One region of the Bacillus sp. NEB1478 genome, then DNA from elsewhere that is predicted to be linked to it. Evidence: riboswitches for the same ligand, from Rfam matches in the RefSeq annotation. Region 1 holds a riboswitch; each other region holds the start of a gene.
The links. Region 1 has a riboswitch for S-adenosylmethionine ahead of RGB74_RS04345 (methionine ABC transporter ATP-binding protein). Riboswitches for the same ligand answer to the same signal wherever they lie in the genome.

Region 1 (5,827 bases):
AAGAAGAATTATCTGTTATTTTTGCAAATTCAGTAATTTAACAAGAAAGTCACAAATGTTACGGTGGCTGTAATATTGTTATAGAACTGTATCCTACAAATGTCAAAAGTCATGGTATAAATGATTAGGAGAGCTTGATTGATGTTTGCTCCCAGTGTAAATGTGGTAAATAAGAATGATTTGTTTAAAACAAAAAAATAACTGATTTTAAAAATAACCGGTAAGCAATTTATTAACAGAGGTGATTGATAATCATGACATCATTAAATTTAAACGCTGTATTTCCTTTAGCAAAGAATAAACTAACAAGCATAGAAGACAAGGTATTAACGATCCAGCAACGAGAAGATGAAAAATTAAGAAACGAACTTATAGATGACTATCAACCATTTATTAAAAAAGTAACTTCAAAAGTGTGCAGTCAATATATAGATCGAACAATGGACGAGTTTAGTGTAGGTCTTTTTGCCTTTAATGAAGCAATCGATCAGTATCAAGAAGGGCAAGGAAGCCGTTTTCTATCGTTTGCCGATATGGTAATCAGACGCCGTGTAATCGATTATATCCGTAAAGAAGTTCGTCAAAACCGATTGATTTTTCTTCAGCCTGATGAAGAAGACGAAGAAGGCCGTTTAGAAGAGAGCTATGCTGAACAAAAAGCAGCTATGGATCATTTTGAAGATCAGCTCCAAGTAGAGAATCGTGTATATGAAATTGAAGAATACCAAAAGATGTTAAAAACGTTTGGCTTAAACTTTAAAGTATTAAGCAAACACTGTCCTAAACACGTTGATGCACGCGAAAACGCTAAAGAAATCGCACGTCTACTGGCAGAAAATGAAGAACTTGCCGCATTCTTGAAAGAAAAGAAACAATTACCGATAAAAGATTTATTAAATATGGTATCCTGTAGTCGAAAAACGATAGAGAGAAATCGAAAGTATATAATAGCAGTATCATTAATATACTTGGGCGATTTCCAAGCGCTGAAATCTTACATTCAGCCTTAAGGTGAAGTAATATAATTGTGAGGTAAGAGAAGCATTCTCTTACCTGCAATTTCCTACTGATCCTGCTACGTGCGGGGGGATATCATTGAAAAGCGGCATTGTTATAGAAATAAACAATAAAAAAGCAACTTTGCTTATGAAGGATGGTACGTTTGTTACGGTGAAAATACCTAAAGGAAAACGTCCTCTCGTAGGGAAGGAATACCAGACTTCTTATTTTTCTTTCAAAAAGAGAAGTCTTTTTGCGTTGCCTTCACTATCTTTATCTGTAGCCGTCTTAGTGGCTTTTGTTTTTTTATCTGGCATTATTCCCATTGGCAGCCAGTCTGCTGCAGCAGCTTACGTAAGCTTTGATATCAATCCTAGCTTAGAGGTTGGTGTGAATGACGAAATGAAGGTTGTTGAACTTTCCGCTTTTAATAAAGAAGCTAAACAATTAATAAAAAAGCATCACTTGTCGATTGATGAACATCCTTCATTCCAAGTGTTTGCCAACCAGCTTATAAACGCTTATGAAGCGGAAGGATATATGAAGTCAGATCATTCAATGCTGATTACAACCGTTTCAAGTGAAAAAGGAAACGGTAAAACGGAAGCAGAGCTCGATCAAGCGGTTAATTCAATAGTGAAACAAGCTGTCATTAAGTACCCCGTGGCAATAACGGTAACGGAGACAAACCGTGATACACGTAAAAAGGCTGCGCAGCTTGGTGTATCCTCAGGTAAACTGACTGCTTTTCAAAAAGCCAATAAACAACAGGTGCCTATCCAAGAAAAGATTATTAAAGAAGCTAACATTCAAGATCTTCAAAAGAAAGCAGCTGTTTCGTCTAAAGACATAAAGGTGATTCCACATCCTAAGCAGATGCATACACCTGATCCTGATAAATCGAACAATCATACAGATCGACCTGCACAACAACGGAATCATGAATCTAAAGAATACATTGTAAAACCGAACAAACATAATAAACTGCATACAGAGTCAAAGAACCGTAATAATAATAGTCCTGTCCGTGAAAAAAATTACGGAAAGCCAGATTACAAAAACAATAACAGAAGTCAAAATAGCAATGAATCAAACAATAAACATCAAGAAAATCGAAAGCAAAATTATTCTGAACAAATTAAAACGAACCCTGATTCCCATCATAATGGCAGGAACGGGAACGGAAGAAGCAATGAGCAAAGCAAAAATAGCAACGGTCATAATGGCAGCGAAACAGGGAAAAGCAGACATAATCACTAAAAATGGTTAAACCTGTCGTAATTCCAAAAACGATTCTTTAGAGCTGTCGAAAGCTTTATAAAGGTATACCATCATTCCTCACGAACAAGAAAAAGTAACAATCAATTCGGGGGGATCTTTATGTTGGATGTACACTTTTTTGAAGAACAGATTGCCAGAAGTCCATATCTGCTTTTGTATAACATTCCGGTTAAGCCGAACTTCGAAATGTATGATGATACAACGCTTAAGATAGGTTACAAAGAAGGCAACAGCAACCGAATTGTCATTTTTAAAGGAAATCCAAACTATCTGATTTTGATGTTAGAAGGAAAGATGAAACTGACTACCCTCTTGCGGCAAGAAATGGTCGAGTTTCAAGGGACGTTAAGACAGCGGCTTAAATGGGAAGCGATTTTTTATCTAAGTTCTCACTGGGAACAAATATCTAGTGGGCTAATGTTCAAAAATGCGAAAAAAGTTTGACACCTATCGACAACGATGTTATTATTCTTCACATCGACTTTAAAATGTTTCGCTTTAACTTAATAACGCAACGCTTTAACTTATCACGAGTGGTGGAGGGACTGGCCCTATGAAACCCGGCAACCGCTAGTTGGCTTATTGTCAGCTAGAAAGGTGCCAATTCCTGCAGGACATTATTTGTCTTGGGAGATGAGGAGAATGCGCATATATTATGCCTTTCTGCTCATATTGAAGCAGAAGGCATTTTTTTATTTTTTATTTAGGAAATGAGGTTAGGTATTTTGATTAACTTACGATCAGTCCGTAAAGTCTTTCAAACCAAAGATGGTGAAGTAAAGGCTGTTGATACGGTAGATTTAACAATAAATCAAGGAGAAATATACGGGATTATCGGATATAGCGGTGCTGGAAAGAGTACGCTGATCCGCATACTGAACATGCTGGAAAGACCAACGAGCGGTTCAGTTTCAATCGGTGGAAAAAACATGTCTGAGCTTTCTTCAAAACAGTTAAGAGAAGCCAGGCAAGAAATCAGCATGATCTTTCAGCACTTTAACTTGCTTTGGTCAAGAACGGTTCGGGAAAATATCGCTTTTCCTTTAGAAATTGCAGGTGTAAAAAAGGCTGAGATTAACAAACGAGTAGAGGAACTCATTAATCTTGTCGGTTTAGAAGGCAGAGGCGGATCTTATCCCTCCCAGCTTAGCGGCGGTCAAAAGCAGCGTGTTGGTATAGCAAGAGCTCTGGCGAATCAGCCAAAAGTATTATTGTGCGATGAAGCAACTTCCGCACTTGACCCGAAAACGACGGACAGCATCCTCGATCTCTTAGTAGAGATCAATAAAAAACTTGGTTTAACAATTGTACTGATTACACATGAAATGCATGTTATCCGAAAAATATGTCACCGCGTAGCCGTAATGGAAACCGGTAAAGTTGTTGAAGAAGGAGATGTATTGAGCGTATTTAAAAACCCTGCTCAAAACATTACCAAAGACTTTGTTAAACAAGTGACAGAACCTGAAGAAACTGTTGATACAATTAAACAATTTATTGATGGATTCCCTGAAGGCAAGATCATTCAGCTCACTTTTGTCGGAGGTCGTACTGGGCAGCCGCTCATTACAGAATTGATTCGAAATTATGAGGTAGATGTTAATATCCTTCAAGGGAAAATTTCGCAGACACAAAATGGTCCGTATGGGACGCTGTTTATTCAAATTAAAGGCAGTGACTCTGCCCTAGAAAAAGCGATGAAATTTTTGGACAGTGTGCAGGTTGAGGTTGAGGTGATTCATAATGCTTAGTATTTGGTTCCCGAATGTTCAATGGGATGCAGTCATTCAGGCGACAAATGAAACATTATACATGTCGGCAATATCAGTAATCGTTACATTTATCTTAGGTCTTGCCCTGGGATTAGCTTTGTTTTTAACATCGCCAGGAAACTTATGGGAAAACAAATTTTTAAATGGATTGATCGCCGTTGTTGTCAACGTGTTCCGTTCGATTCCATTTATTATCTTGATCATACTTCTTATTCCGTTTACCCGCTTTCTAGTAGGAACAATGCTAGGAGCAGAAGCAGCTTTACCTGCTTTGATTATAGGAGCGGCACCATTTTATGCACGAATGGTAGAAATCGCTTTGAGGGAGATTAATAAAGGGGTAATTGAAGCAGCAAGATCAATGGGTGCAACAAATGCCCAAATCATATTTAAAGTGCTTATTCCTGAAAGTTTGCCGGCACTAATCTCTGGAATCACCGTTACAGCGATTGCTCTTGTAAGCTACACGGCAATGGCAGGTGTCGTAGGAGCAGGGGGGCTAGGTAACCTTGCTTATATGGAAGGCTATCAAAGAGATAACGCTGACGTAACACTAGTTTCCACCGCGCTAATCTTAGTGATCGTATTTATTATCCAATGGATAGGAGATCGAATTACGACTGCTTTAGATAAAAGATAACACCACAACAAGGAGGAAAATTATATGAAAAAAATCTTAACAGTATTACTTCTCGCTGTAGTTGCAGCTGCTCTTGCTGCCTGCGGCAACAAAACAGAAGGCGGTATCAGCGACAAAAAAATTATTGTAGGAGCTTCAAATGTTCCTCACGCAGAAATTCTTGAAGAAGCGAAGCCGCTATTAAAGAAAAAAGGTATCGAACTTGAAATTAAAACATTTCAGGATTATGTACTTCCAAACAAATCTTTAAACGAAAAAGAAATTGGAGCTAACTACTTCCAGCACGTTCCTTATATGGAATCTCAAATGAAAGACCATGGCTATAAGTTCGTAAATGCAGGCGGTATTCACATTGAGCCAATCGGTGTTTATTCTAAAAAATACAAATCTCTAAAAGATCTGCCGCAAGGTGCTACAATTATTATGTCTAACTCAGTAGCTGACCATGGCCGTATGCTTGCTATATTAGAAAAAGAAGGCTTAATTAAAGTTAAAAAAGGTGCAGGTTATGAAGCACAAATAAAAGATATTGAAGAAAATCCTAAGAATATTAAGTTCAAAGCTGATGTTGATGCCGGGATGCTGCCAAAGGCTTATAAAAATGGCGAAGGCGACGCTGTCATGATCAACACAAACTATGCAATCGATGCAGGATTAAATCCACAAAAAGATGCCATTGCAATTGAAGGCAATGATTCACCATTTGTTAATATTATCGCTGTTCGTAAAGGTGACGAAGACAAAAAAGCAGTGAAAGAATTAGTAAACGTATTGCATTCTAAAGAAATTCAAGACTTCATTAAGAAGAAATATAAAGGTGCAGTCGTACCAGTAAATAAATAAAGAGTGAAAAAGGGTGGCTCAACTGAGTCATCCTTTTTTCTTTATTAAAGGCTCTTTTCGTATTCATTGGTGCTTTTGAAAGTAGTTGATATCCGTTACAGGATGCTCGCTTTCCGCGGGGCAGACGGTGAGCCACATTCGTACGTTTCACGTATAAGTGTCTCACCTGTCTAGCTGCAGCGGTTAGCCCCTCGAGGTCAAAAGTGTAATGGTCCTGAAGGCAAAAAGCGCCTTCTTAGCCCCTTTCCCTTTTGCTTGTCGGGGCTGATCAAACCGCTTTCGCTTTTCGGAC
Region 2 (5,827 bases), 160 kb from region 1:
AAACCGTTGCTGGCAGCGGCAAGAATGGAGCTCCAAAACATGTTGAGAAAGTAGCTTGCGGTGAAGTAACTCCTCTTTCTGTTCCTGCAAGTTTACTTGTGTATCCAGAAAGGAAATGATACATCGCTTGTTCTTTCGTTAACTTACTGATTGGAGGCAATACGCCAAACGCATCAGCTGTTAAGAATACAATCGTATTTGGATGTCCAGCTACACTTGGCTGGATAACATTTGGAATTGCGTCTACAGGGTATGCAGCACGTGTGTTTTCAGTTAAAGTTGAATCTTTATAGTCGGCGATTCGCGAATTCTCATCAATCATCACATTCTCTAAAACGCTTCCAAATCGGATTGCATTCCAGATTTGCGGCTCTTTTTCATATGAAAGATCGATTGTTTTTGCATAACATCCGCCTTCGATATTGAAAACACCAGTATTCGCCCATCCATGCTCATCATCACCAATTAGTCTGCGGTTAGGATCTGCCGATAATGTTGTTTTCCCAGTTCCTGAAAGACCAAAGAATAATGCCACATCGCCTTCATTTCCAACGTTTGCAGAACAATGCATGGATAGAATTCCTCTCTCAGGAAGCAAGAAGTTCATAACAGAGAAGATGGACTTTTTGATTTCGCCAGCATATTCTGTTCCACCGATTAATACGATGCGTTTTTCAAATGATATAATAATAAACGTTTCAGAGTTCGTTCCATCTTCTGCAGGATTAGCTAGAAATCCAGGTGCTGAAACCACTGTGAATTCTGATTCGTGTCCAGCTAATTCGCTTTCGTTAGGACGTACGAACATCTGATGTGCAAATAAGTTATGCCATGCGTATTCATTAACTACTTGAATAGGAAGACGGTATTCTTTGTCTGCACCTGCGAATCCTTTAAATGAAAATAACTCTTCTTTGCTGCCTAAGTATTGAAGTACTTTTTTATACAATTTATCGAAATTTTCGGGTGAGAAAGGCTTATTTACTTTTCCCCAATCAATTAGATCTTTCACGGAGGCGTCTTCAACGATAAATTTGTCTTCTGGTGACCGTCCTGTATATTTACCAGTAGTTGCTCGAAGCGCACCTGTAGATGTAAGAATGCCTTCATTACGGTTTAACGATTTTTCAACTAGTACCGGGACAGGTAAATTCTGGTGAGTCGTTTGACGAGTCACAAGTTCATTTAAAGTTGTCGTAAATTCCAATGTATTCATATCAGACAGTACCATCCTTTATTCTAGAGTGATATATTCGAAAATTAGTATAACACATTAACTTAAATAATGTATACTATTTTATGAAAGCGTTCCAAAAAAGTTCTTCATACTCATAATTAATTGTGAAAAATGTACGAATCATCATAATATTGAATGCGGTTCCAATTGTTTAATTTTTCACTTCTTTCTATATAATATGGAATATACAGTTTTAAAGCCAGTTTCTATTGACAGGTTAAGATCATTACGCTATCATATTTCGAGAACGGCTACTCTTATTCTGAGTAGGTGGAGGGACAGGCCCTATGAAACCCAGCAACCGACATTTCGGTGGATGATCATCATCCTTAAGAATGAAAAGGTGCTAACCTGCAAGGTGTAATACCTTGGAAAATAAGAGGTTGAAGGCATATGTATTTAAACCTTTTCCTCGTGATTGAATTCGTCAAACAGGGAAGGGCTTTTTTTATGCCATTTTACAGGCGAAGAACATAAAATATGCAAATAGATAAGAATAAAGTACCGTATCATTGAAAGTAGATAAAGGGAGGATATTCAATTGTCCAAAAAAGTAAGTCGTCGTTTATTTACATCTGAATCCGTAACAGAAGGGCATCCAGATAAAATTTGTGACCAAATTTCAGATGCCATCTTAGATGAAATCCTAGCAAATGATCCAAATGCTCGTGTAGCTTGTGAAACTTCAGTTACAACAGGTCTAGTGCTTGTTGCTGGTGAAATCACAACTTCAACATATGTTGACATTCCGAAAGTCGTACGTGAAACGATTAAAGAAATCGGTTATGATCGTGCGAAATACGGCTTTGACTCTGAAACATGTGCAGTTCTAACGTCTATCGATGAGCAATCTGCTGATATCGCTATGGGTGTAGACCAAGCACTTGAAGCACGCGAAGGTTCAATGACAGATGCTGAGATCGAAGCAATTGGTGCTGGTGACCAAGGGTTAATGTTCGGCTTTGCTTGTAACGAGACTGAAGAGCTTATGCCTCTTCCAATCTCATTAGCGCACAAGCTTTCTCGCCGTTTAACTGAAGTACGTAAGAGTGAAGAAATTCCTTACTTACGTCCTGATGGTAAAACACAAGTAACGGTTGAATACGATGAAAACGACAAACCGGTTCGTATTGATACAATCGTTATTTCAACTCAGCACCATCCTGAAAACACACTGGAAGAAATCCAAAAAGATGTTAAAGAAAAAGTTATTTTACCAGTAGTTCCAGCTGAATTAATTGATGAGAACACGAAGTATTTCATCAATCCGACTGGCCGTTTCGTAATCGGCGGACCACAAGGTGATGCTGGTCTTACAGGACGTAAAATCATCGTTGATACTTACGGAGGCTACGCTCGTCACGGTGGCGGTGCATTCTCTGGTAAGGATGCTACAAAAGTTGACCGCTCTGCTGCTTATGCTGCACGTTACGTTGCAAAAAACATCGTAGCTTCAGGTCTGGCAGACAAAGTTGAAGTTCAGCTTGCTTATGCAATCGGTGTTGCACAACCTGTATCGATCGCTGTTAACACTTTTGAAACAGGTAAAGTATCTGAAGAAGTTCTTGTTGAGCTTGTTCGTAACAACTTTGACCTTCGTCCAGCAGGAATCATTAAAATGCTTGATCTTCGCCGTCCAATCTACAAGCAAACAGCTGCTTACGGTCACTTCGGACGTACTGACATCGCGCTTCCTTGGGAGCAAACTGATAAAGCAGAAGAACTTAAAAATCAAGCGAATATCTAATAATACAAAAAGCAGACCTCAAACTGAGTGTCTGCTTTTTTAGTTTATTTTGACCAAATGTGGATTTATTGGCACTTAATGTGGAATTAATCAAAATTACGTGGAAATATTCGGATTAACAGTGGAATTATTAAATTTCAATCCTTCATTAAAAGCGGATAATCCATTTTTTAATTAAAATAAGGCAGTATAACTTCATTTACTAAGAAAAAGGAAAGAAAACTTGAACTTATCCCTAAAATCATACCTGCAATGACATCAGTAGGATAATGCAATCCCAAATACATACGGGATATTGCTACTAATAGAGCTCCAACTAATAAAAACACGCCGATAAAAGGGTCTAATACGATTAAAGGCGTCACTATAGAGAAGATGGCAGTAGTGTGACCTGAAGGAAACGAGTGATCTTTTAATGGATTATCTCCAGTGATTGTATCTGGGAGCGATAAGTAAGGCCGTTTGCGCGGATATATTTTTTTGACGATCGATACAGGTATGTGACTGAGGATTAATGAAAGTAAACAAACGAATCCCCAAGATTTTAATGGATCAGGAAGAACGATTAAAAGAAAAAGAGTAGTCGAAATGGTAAAAGCCGCACCGCCTAGATGTGTCCATACATGAAAAAATCGGTCTAACGAGTAGTTGTGTGATCTACCATTTATTTGACGGAAAATTGTGCATTCTTTTTCATAAAGCCAACCCATAACTTTTATCATACTAAAAATCCCTCCTATTCATTGTAGCTACTATAATCATAGTTGCTAAATGTTAGGAGGAGATTAATGGATTGTAAATATTTATAAAAAATTGAAATACTGCCTTCATAGTAACTTCCTTTAAAAGAAAATTTTTCGGTCTCTTTCTTCTTTTAAAATTTCTACCGCTTCCCTAAAACGCTGAGAGTGAATAATTTCCCTTTCTCTTAAAAAACGGAGTGAATCATTTAAATCAGTATCATCTGACAGGTTGATAATCCATTGATAGGTTGCACGTGCCTTTTCTTCAGCAGCTATGTCTTCATACAAATCAGCGATTGGATCTCCTTTTGCTGCTATGTAACTCGCAGTAAACGGAACACCTGCTGCATTATGATAAAAAATAGCGCTATCGTGATTGGCGTAATGGGCATCAATTCCGGCATTCTTTAACTGTTCCGGAGTAGCATCCTTTGTCAGCTTATAAATCATTGTAGCTATCATCTCAAGATGTGCAAATTCTTCTGTACCAATATCCGTCAGCAGTCCGATTACTTTGTCGGGAATGGAGTACCTTTGATTTAAGTATCTTAACGCTGCCGCCAATTCTCCATCAGCACCTCCATATTGTTCAATTAAATATTTGGCAAGTGTAGGATTGCATGTAGATACTTTTACTGGATACTGAAGCTTTTTTTCGTAGATCCACATCTATGAATACCTCCTATTTTATATCTGCCAAGGCCATGGTCCGCTGTTCCAGTTCCAAGGCATTCCAGAATAGCTGTTTCCGTATTGCTGAAGTGGACCATATTTGGATTCGATTGCTCGTTTTATCTTTTTTCTTTGCTGGGCATATTGGTTAAATTGTTGTACTGCATTTGAATCTTGAGGATGTGTGTCTAAATACAAGGTTAGTTCTACAAGAACGAAGTCAACCGCTTGAAGTTCTTCCATCCACTGATAAAACTCTTCAGGCAATGTTTGCTGCAAAGTTATTACCTCCTTCTTGCATAAGGATTTTCGTAATAATCATAAAATGCAGGCCAGAGAGTGCCTTTCTTTAAAGCTTCTTTTGGAGAAAACTGCGGCAGGTCATAAGGTTGGAATCCCATATATAAATTAGGAGGAGTTGAGTAAAATTTTTCTCCAATCGGTGGGCAAGGATCGAAAGGGCTGTGGTATGGGACGTATGATTTTGTGCTAGAATTCCGATTCATCAAAATAAAACCACCTTTCAAAAGAGTCTCTAAACCATTCTATTCCTAATGAACAGGTTATCATGACTTAATCATCTCAATTTCTTATTGACTATGGTAAAATAATGGGCAAATCATTCTAAAAAAATGAGGTGAACGACTTATGTATGAAGGGATCCATCATGTCTCCGTTTTAGTGACAAATTTGAAGGAATCTTTATATTTTTACGAGGGTATTTTAGGATTTAAACAAAATAAAAAACGCCCTCAGTTTGATTTTCCGGGCGTTTGGTATGATATTGGGAATACTCAATTGCATTTGATTCAATATCCTGATGGGAAAGCTCGAAGGAACACAACTCAAATTGATAGCAGGGACGGGCATTTTGCTGTCCGAGTAAAAGATATGGAGAAATTATTGCAAATTCTTGACCATCATAAAATTCCTTACCTCAATAAAGAAATAAACAAGACAGATTGGCATCAAGTTTATGTAAGTGACCCTGACGGTAATCTAATTGAATTCAACGCTTAGGTTGAAGAGACTTATAGTATTGCCCTTTTTCGTAATATTCACGGCGAATACGATCCATATCTTTAATATCATCATCATTTAATTCACGAACTACTTTTGCTGGTCTTCCGAATGCTAATGTGTTTGGCGGGATGACTTTTCCAGGAGGAACAAGACTGCCAGCCCCTATAAAAGCACCTTTGCCGATTTGTGCACCATCAAGTACTAAAGAACCCATTCCGATCAGTGCGTTCTCTTCAATCGTACAGCTGTGAAGGATGACACTATGACCAATTGTTACACCATCTTTAATATGAAGGGTCCTGTTAGGGCTTTGATGTAAAACAGAATTATCTTGCACGTTAACATACTTTCCTATGATTGTTGGGGAAACATCTCCCCGAATCGATGTGTTGAACCAAATCGAGG
Region 3 (5,827 bases), 930 kb from region 1:
ATCCACAAAAAGCTTTGATACTTCGGAAATTCGGCGGATGTTTTCTGTGCGGTCTTCATCAGAAAAACCAAGATCTGCATTTAATCCATTTCGAATATTATCACCATCCAATACATAGTTTCCTATTCTTCTTTCATATAGTTCCTTCGCTAAGGCGTTTGATAGGGTAGATTTCCCTGAACCCGAGAGTCCAGTGAACCAAAGAACAAAACTGTGATGTGCATTCTGCTTTCTTCTGTCATCTTTCGTTATCGTTGACTCATGCCAAATTATATTTTGCTGTATGCTCATGCTGATCTCCTTTTAATTTGGATTCTTCTTCATGACGCTTTAAACCATTTATTAGTATCTCAACTACCTCTTTGCGGCTAAACGTGCTTGGAGGCAACTCTCCATTTCTTAAAAGCTCTCTAACTTTTGTTCCCGACAGAATTACCCGATCATCTTGACCATGCGGACACGTTTTTGAAGAAGCCATACCTTCGCATTTCGTACAATAAAAACTATGTTCAAAAAACATGGGTGTGATGCCAAGTTCTTCAGAAGTAAACTGTGTAAAAATCTCTTGCGCTTCATACGTTCCATAATAATTGCCGACCCCTGCATGATCACGGCCAACGATAAAATGAGTACAGCCAAAATTCTTTCTAACTAACGCATGGAAAATGGCTTCTCGCGGGCCAGCATATCGCATTGTTGCCGGAAATACAGCTAAAAATACACGATCTTTCGGATAATAGGTTTCTAGTAACTTTTGATAACTTTCCATCCGAACATCTGCTGGAATGTCGTCTGATTTCGTTTCTCCGACCAGTGGATTTAGAAACAATCCGTCAACTGTCTCCAACGCTGTTTTTTGAATATATTCATGTGCACGATGTACAGGATTTCTCGTTTGAAAGCCAACGATTTTCTTCCAGCCTAATTCTTGAAATGTTTTTCTGCTTTCTGATGGATCTAAATGAAATTCAGAGAACGCTTTTTTCTGTATTCGTTTCACAAGTGTGATTTCTCCGCCAACATATACGGATGGCCGACCTAATAATTTTTTTACCCCTGGATGAGCTTGATCTGAAGTTTTGTAGACTTTTTCAGCTTCTCTTTGTTTATCTGGCTGAAAAACATCTCCGACCTTCAAAACACCGTATGTTTCTCCTTCGAACACTAATCTCACTTCTTCACCTTTCGATAAAACAGCAGCTGTCTCACTTTGAACAGGTAAAGTAATCGGAAGGCTCCAGACTGTTCCGTCTGCTAAACGAATATCGTTAACGACTGAAAAGTAATCATCTTCATTTAAGAAACCAGTTAATGGGCTGTATGCACCAATTGCGATTAGCTCAAGATCACTTAATGATGTGGCATCTAACGGAATTTCCTTCTGAATGTGATCAAACGATCGGTTAGGATCATACTTGTTAATAAGTTTTCCACCGTGGGGCTTGATTGCAGAAATAGTAGTCATAATATTTCTCTCCTCCTGTGTTGAATATTAGGCTTGATGTAATCCACATTCTAGCTTTTCGTGGCCGGACCATCGCCCAGAGCGAAGATCGTTTATATCTAATGCTGCTTTAGTACAAGGTGCACATCCAATGCTTGGATAGCCATTATCATGTAATTTGTTATAAGGTAAATTATTCTTATGGGCATATCGCCAAATCTCTTTCCACGTCCAATGAATTAATGGACAAATTTTCACACTATGGAACCTCTCATCTTTATTAACAAATTGGATATGCTTTCTCGTAGGTGATTGCTCTCGGCGGAGCCCAGATAACCACGCTTTAACACCATTTAGTTCATCCTCGAGCGGTATCACTTTTCTTAACTTGCAGCATTGGTTAGGATCCGTTCTCCAAAGATTTTCTCCATATTGTTCAAGTTGTTCTTCAAGGGATAATGAAGGCTGTTTTATTTTAATCTGCAGTGTTGGGTACTTTTGTTTCACATCTTCAATCACTTGATAAGTTTCCTGAAAGTGAAGATGAGTATCTAAAAATGTGATCTTCGCACTTGGATTTACTTGATGAACGAGATCGATTAAAACACTTCCTTCGATTCCAAAACTGCACGCATATACCAATTCATCTCCATATTGCTGATATGCCCACCTCAAAACATCTAAAGCGCCTTTTGTTTCATTCTCTATCTCAAAATCATAATTGTGTTCGTGATTCTTCCAAGTATCATAAGTGATCAACGAACTCCCTCCTTTTTTGAAACAAAAAAACGGTTTTAACGGAGATGAAAGGAATTCCTTTTCATCTAAGTTAAAACCGCCTCTAGTTTTCTAGTCAGCGAATTATTTAATTCGTAGTTTTTCATTTTTTTCCAGTTGAATGACTTTTCCGTCTTGAACAACTAATGTAATTGATCCAAATTGAATATTGCTCAACATTTTTTTTAACTGTGGAATAAAATCATTTTCATCTTGTTCGTTAGCCACTTATAAACCACCCTTTCCATAAATTTCTCTGTTAAGATTTTTTACTATAAAAATAAAAAACCTTTCCATTTCGGAAAGATAGTGGAGGTAAGCGTATTACCTTATCTTCCAAAATGTGTAAACATTCTGCTGGAGTTAGCACCTTACTGCATAGCAGGTTGCCGGGTTTCATCGGGCCAGATCCCTTCACCACTCTTGATAAGTTTAATTTTTTAAAATCATAACAACATATTCACATGATATCAAGACCTTTTTTTAATTATTCTTTCTTTTCAAAATAAAATCATATGAATCGTTGACATGTTATCCCGATAAATCATATAGTAATAATTAAAATTAAAACCAAATGCTGATCGGAAAACCGAAGGCTCTTAACGAAACCGTTGAGAGCCTTTTTTGTTTTTCAAGGAGGAGATCATGAAAAAGTTAATAGTTTTAGCGCTTATCGGACTTATTGCACAATTAATTGATGGAGCCTTAGGAATGGCTTATGGCGTTACATCCACCACATTGTTATTAGTGTTCGGGATTGCTCCTGCGGCAGCATCAGCTTCCGTTCACTTAGCAGAAGTAGTCACAACTGCTGCATCGGGTGTATCCCATATTAAATTCGGAAACGTTGACCGTCAAATCGTTTATCGACTCATTATACCGGGTTCAATAGGTGCCTTTCTCGGTGCATGCTTCTTAAGCAGCATACCTGGTGAATTAATTAAACCCTACATTTCCATATTTCTAATCACATTAGGGGTTTATATTCTTTACCGATTTCTTTTTAAACAAAATAAGAAACAAAATCAGCCAGAAAACAAACCCTTCACAAAAAAACAATTGGTACCGCTAGGACTTCTTGCAGGATTTTTAGATGCGACAGGTGGAGGCGGCTGGGGTCCTGTAACAACCCCGGTCCTGATGACAAAAGATGGAATGACAACGCGAAAAGTGATCGGTTCTGTAGACACGAGTGAATTTGCAGTAGCGGTTTCAGCCTCAATCGGGTTTTTCATCTCATTAGGCTGGGCTCAAGTGCAATGGATTTGGGTTGTGTCACTTATGATCGGAGGATTAATTGCTGCTCCAATTGCAGCATGGCTTGTTAGAATCATTCCCTCACACATACTAGGTGTATTTGTTGGAGGGTTCATTATTTTAACAAACTTAAAAGTACTGCTGAATACATTCCATGTCTCACCTGAGTCTTCCTATACGCTATATACTGTTCTAATTGTAAGTTGGATAGGCGGGATCTTCCTATCAATCAAAAAAGGCAAGGAAGAAACAAGGGCTCAAAACAAAAAAACAAATTTTTTAAAAAATTCTGTTGACTATTGAGTATGAGGTATGTAAGATGATATTTAAATCAATTTTCATATTTTTCTTATCCAGAGAGGCGGAGGGACTGACCCTATGAAGCCCAGCAACCAGCAGACATGCATGGTGCTAATTTCAGCAGAACTACTTTTGTTCTGAAAGATGAGAGCCCGATTCTTATGTATTACGGACCTCTTCTTTTGGAAGAGGTCCTTTTTGTTGGCTCTAAGTAATTTGAAAATTGAAATCATGTCATTTCATGATAAAAACAAATGGAGAAGGAGAGATTTGGTATGAGCGAGAAAAGAGAGTATGGTTTCGAGACGATTTCATTACATGAGGGGCAAAAAGTAGATCCATCAACAAATTCGAGGGCAGTGCCGATCTATCAAACAGCATCTTATCAGTTTGATAATACAGAACATGCTGCTAATCTATTTGGATTAAAAGAATTTGGTAATATTTATACACGCCTTATGAACCCCACACAAGACGCATTTGAGCAAACCATCGCAAAATTAGAAGGCGGTATTGGAGCACTTGCAGTTTCTTCAGGTCAGGCAGCCATTACGTATTCAATCTTAAATATTGCGGGTTCTGGTGATGAGATTGTTTCCTCCACTTCCTTATACGGAGGAACTTATAATCTTTTTGCGATTACTCTTCCTAAGCTTGGGGTTCAAACAAAATTTGCTGATATCGATAATATTCAATCTTTCCGAGATGCGATTACTGACAAAACAAAAGCAGTCTACATTGAAACGATTGGTAACCCTAAAATTGATGTAGCTGATATCCAAGCTATTGCTGATATTGCACACGAAGCAGGACTTCCCCTTATCGTAGATAACACATTTGCAACCCCGTATTTGTGCCGACCTATTGAACATGGTGCTGACGTCGTTGTTCATTCAGCAACAAAATTCATAGGGGGTCACGGAACATCCATTGGCGGTGTTATTATAGATTCTGGTAAGTTTGACTGGAATAATGAAAAATTCCCGGGCTTAACAGAACCAGATCCTAGTTATCAAGGAATCGTATATACAGAGGCGTTTGGTCCGCTCGCTTATATTCTGAAAGCTCGCGTTCAGCTTCTGCGAGATCTCGGTTCGGCGATTTCCCCATTTAACTCATTCTTGTTTATTCAAGGGTTAGAAACATTATCACTTCGCATGGAAAGACATGTTGAAAATACGTTAAAAGTAGCGAAATTCCTAAAAGATCATCCTTCTGTTGACTGGGTAAACTATCCGGGTCTTGAAGACAGCCCCTACCATGATCTCTCTAATAAATATTTGCCGAAAGGAGCGGGTGCTATTCTCACATTCGGTGTAAAAGGCGGGGTTGAAGAAGGAAGAAAACTGATTGAAAGTGTCAGTATCTTCTCACACCTTGCTAATGTTGGAGATTCAAAATCATTAATCATCCATCCTGCTAGTACTACACATCAGCAGTTAACCGAAGAAGAACAGCGAAAATCAGGTGTTGTCCCTGAATTAATCAGACTTTCAATCGGCATAGAAACGGTCGATGATCTAATTTACGATCTCGAAAACGCATTAAAAGTAATTCAACCTTCACCAAGTGGTGTGTAACAATAAAAAATAGAAAAGCTGGCTCGTCAACATTTCGAGTCAGCTTTTTTGTTTGCACAGGACTAATCACTTCTTAATCGTGCTTCACTTCTAATCCAAACACTTCAATTAAAGTAATTGCCTGTTCAGGTGAAATGATAGCGCCTCTCAGATCATCTTCCTTTACATGTATAAATGTAAATTGACATTGGCTAAGATCTACATTTCTTAATGATGTGTCAGAGAACTGTACTTCTTGAATGGCTGAAGCTCCAAATTGTACATTGTCGAATGTTGCCTCAATAAAATTAGCTTCTTTTAGCAAACAATCATCAAATCGAACATCTCCAAGATCTGTCAAATTAAACAAGGAATACGGGGCCGGACAGTCAATAAATTGAACATCTCGCATAATCGCTTCATCAAAATCCACACCAACCAGTTTGCACTCTCTAAACTCGACACGGTTAAATCGTGCACCCTTTAATTT

Region 2: linked by a shared signal. The riboswitch ahead of metK (methionine adenosyltransferase) and the one ahead of RGB74_RS04345 (methionine ABC transporter ATP-binding protein) in region 1 are both predicted to bind S-adenosylmethionine.
Region 3: linked by a shared signal. The riboswitch ahead of RGB74_RS09180 (YezD family protein) and the one ahead of RGB74_RS04345 (methionine ABC transporter ATP-binding protein) in region 1 are both predicted to bind S-adenosylmethionine.

What each region holds. Positions count from the first base shown of each region.
Region 1 is NZ_CP134049.1:918,336-924,162, forward strand. Features, by position in the region: gene sigI (RNA polymerase sigma-I factor) at 255-1,010, shown strand; gene RGB74_RS04335 (anti-sigma-I factor RsgI family protein) at 1,096-2,259, shown strand; gene RGB74_RS04340 (hypothetical protein) at 2,380-2,724, shown strand; SAM riboswitch class I at 2,802-2,920, shown strand; gene RGB74_RS04345 (methionine ABC transporter ATP-binding protein) at 3,006-4,031, shown strand; gene RGB74_RS04350 (methionine ABC transporter permease) at 4,024-4,692, shown strand; gene RGB74_RS04355 (MetQ/NlpA family ABC transporter substrate-binding protein) at 4,717-5,535, shown strand.
Region 2 is NZ_CP134049.1:1,080,495-1,086,321, forward strand. Features, by position in the region: gene pckA (phosphoenolpyruvate carboxykinase (ATP)) at 1-1,216, opposite strand, end outside; SAM riboswitch class I at 1,492-1,619, shown strand; gene metK (methionine adenosyltransferase) at 1,779-2,984, shown strand; gene RGB74_RS05185 (phosphatase PAP2 family protein) at 3,155-3,706, opposite strand; gene RGB74_RS05190 (manganese catalase family protein) at 3,827-4,396, opposite strand; gene RGB74_RS05195 (spore coat protein CotJB) at 4,415-4,642, opposite strand; gene RGB74_RS05200 (spore coat associated protein CotJA) at 4,684-4,905, opposite strand; gene RGB74_RS05205 (VOC family protein) at 5,048-5,419, shown strand; gene RGB74_RS05210 (gamma carbonic anhydrase) at 5,409-5,827, opposite strand, start outside.
Region 3 is NZ_CP134049.1:1,851,138-1,856,964, reverse strand. Features, by position in the region: gene cysC (adenylyl-sulfate kinase) at 1-285, opposite strand, end outside; gene sat (sulfate adenylyltransferase) at 260-1,465, opposite strand; gene RGB74_RS09185 (phosphoadenylyl-sulfate reductase) at 1,493-2,203, opposite strand; gene RGB74_RS09180 (YezD family protein) at 2,306-2,419, opposite strand; SAM riboswitch class I at 2,548-2,654, opposite strand; gene RGB74_RS09175 (sulfite exporter TauE/SafE family protein) at 2,867-3,781, shown strand; SAM riboswitch class I at 3,825-3,929, shown strand; gene RGB74_RS09170 (homocysteine synthase) at 4,054-5,358, shown strand; gene RGB74_RS09165 (pentapeptide repeat-containing protein) at 5,432-5,827, opposite strand, start outside.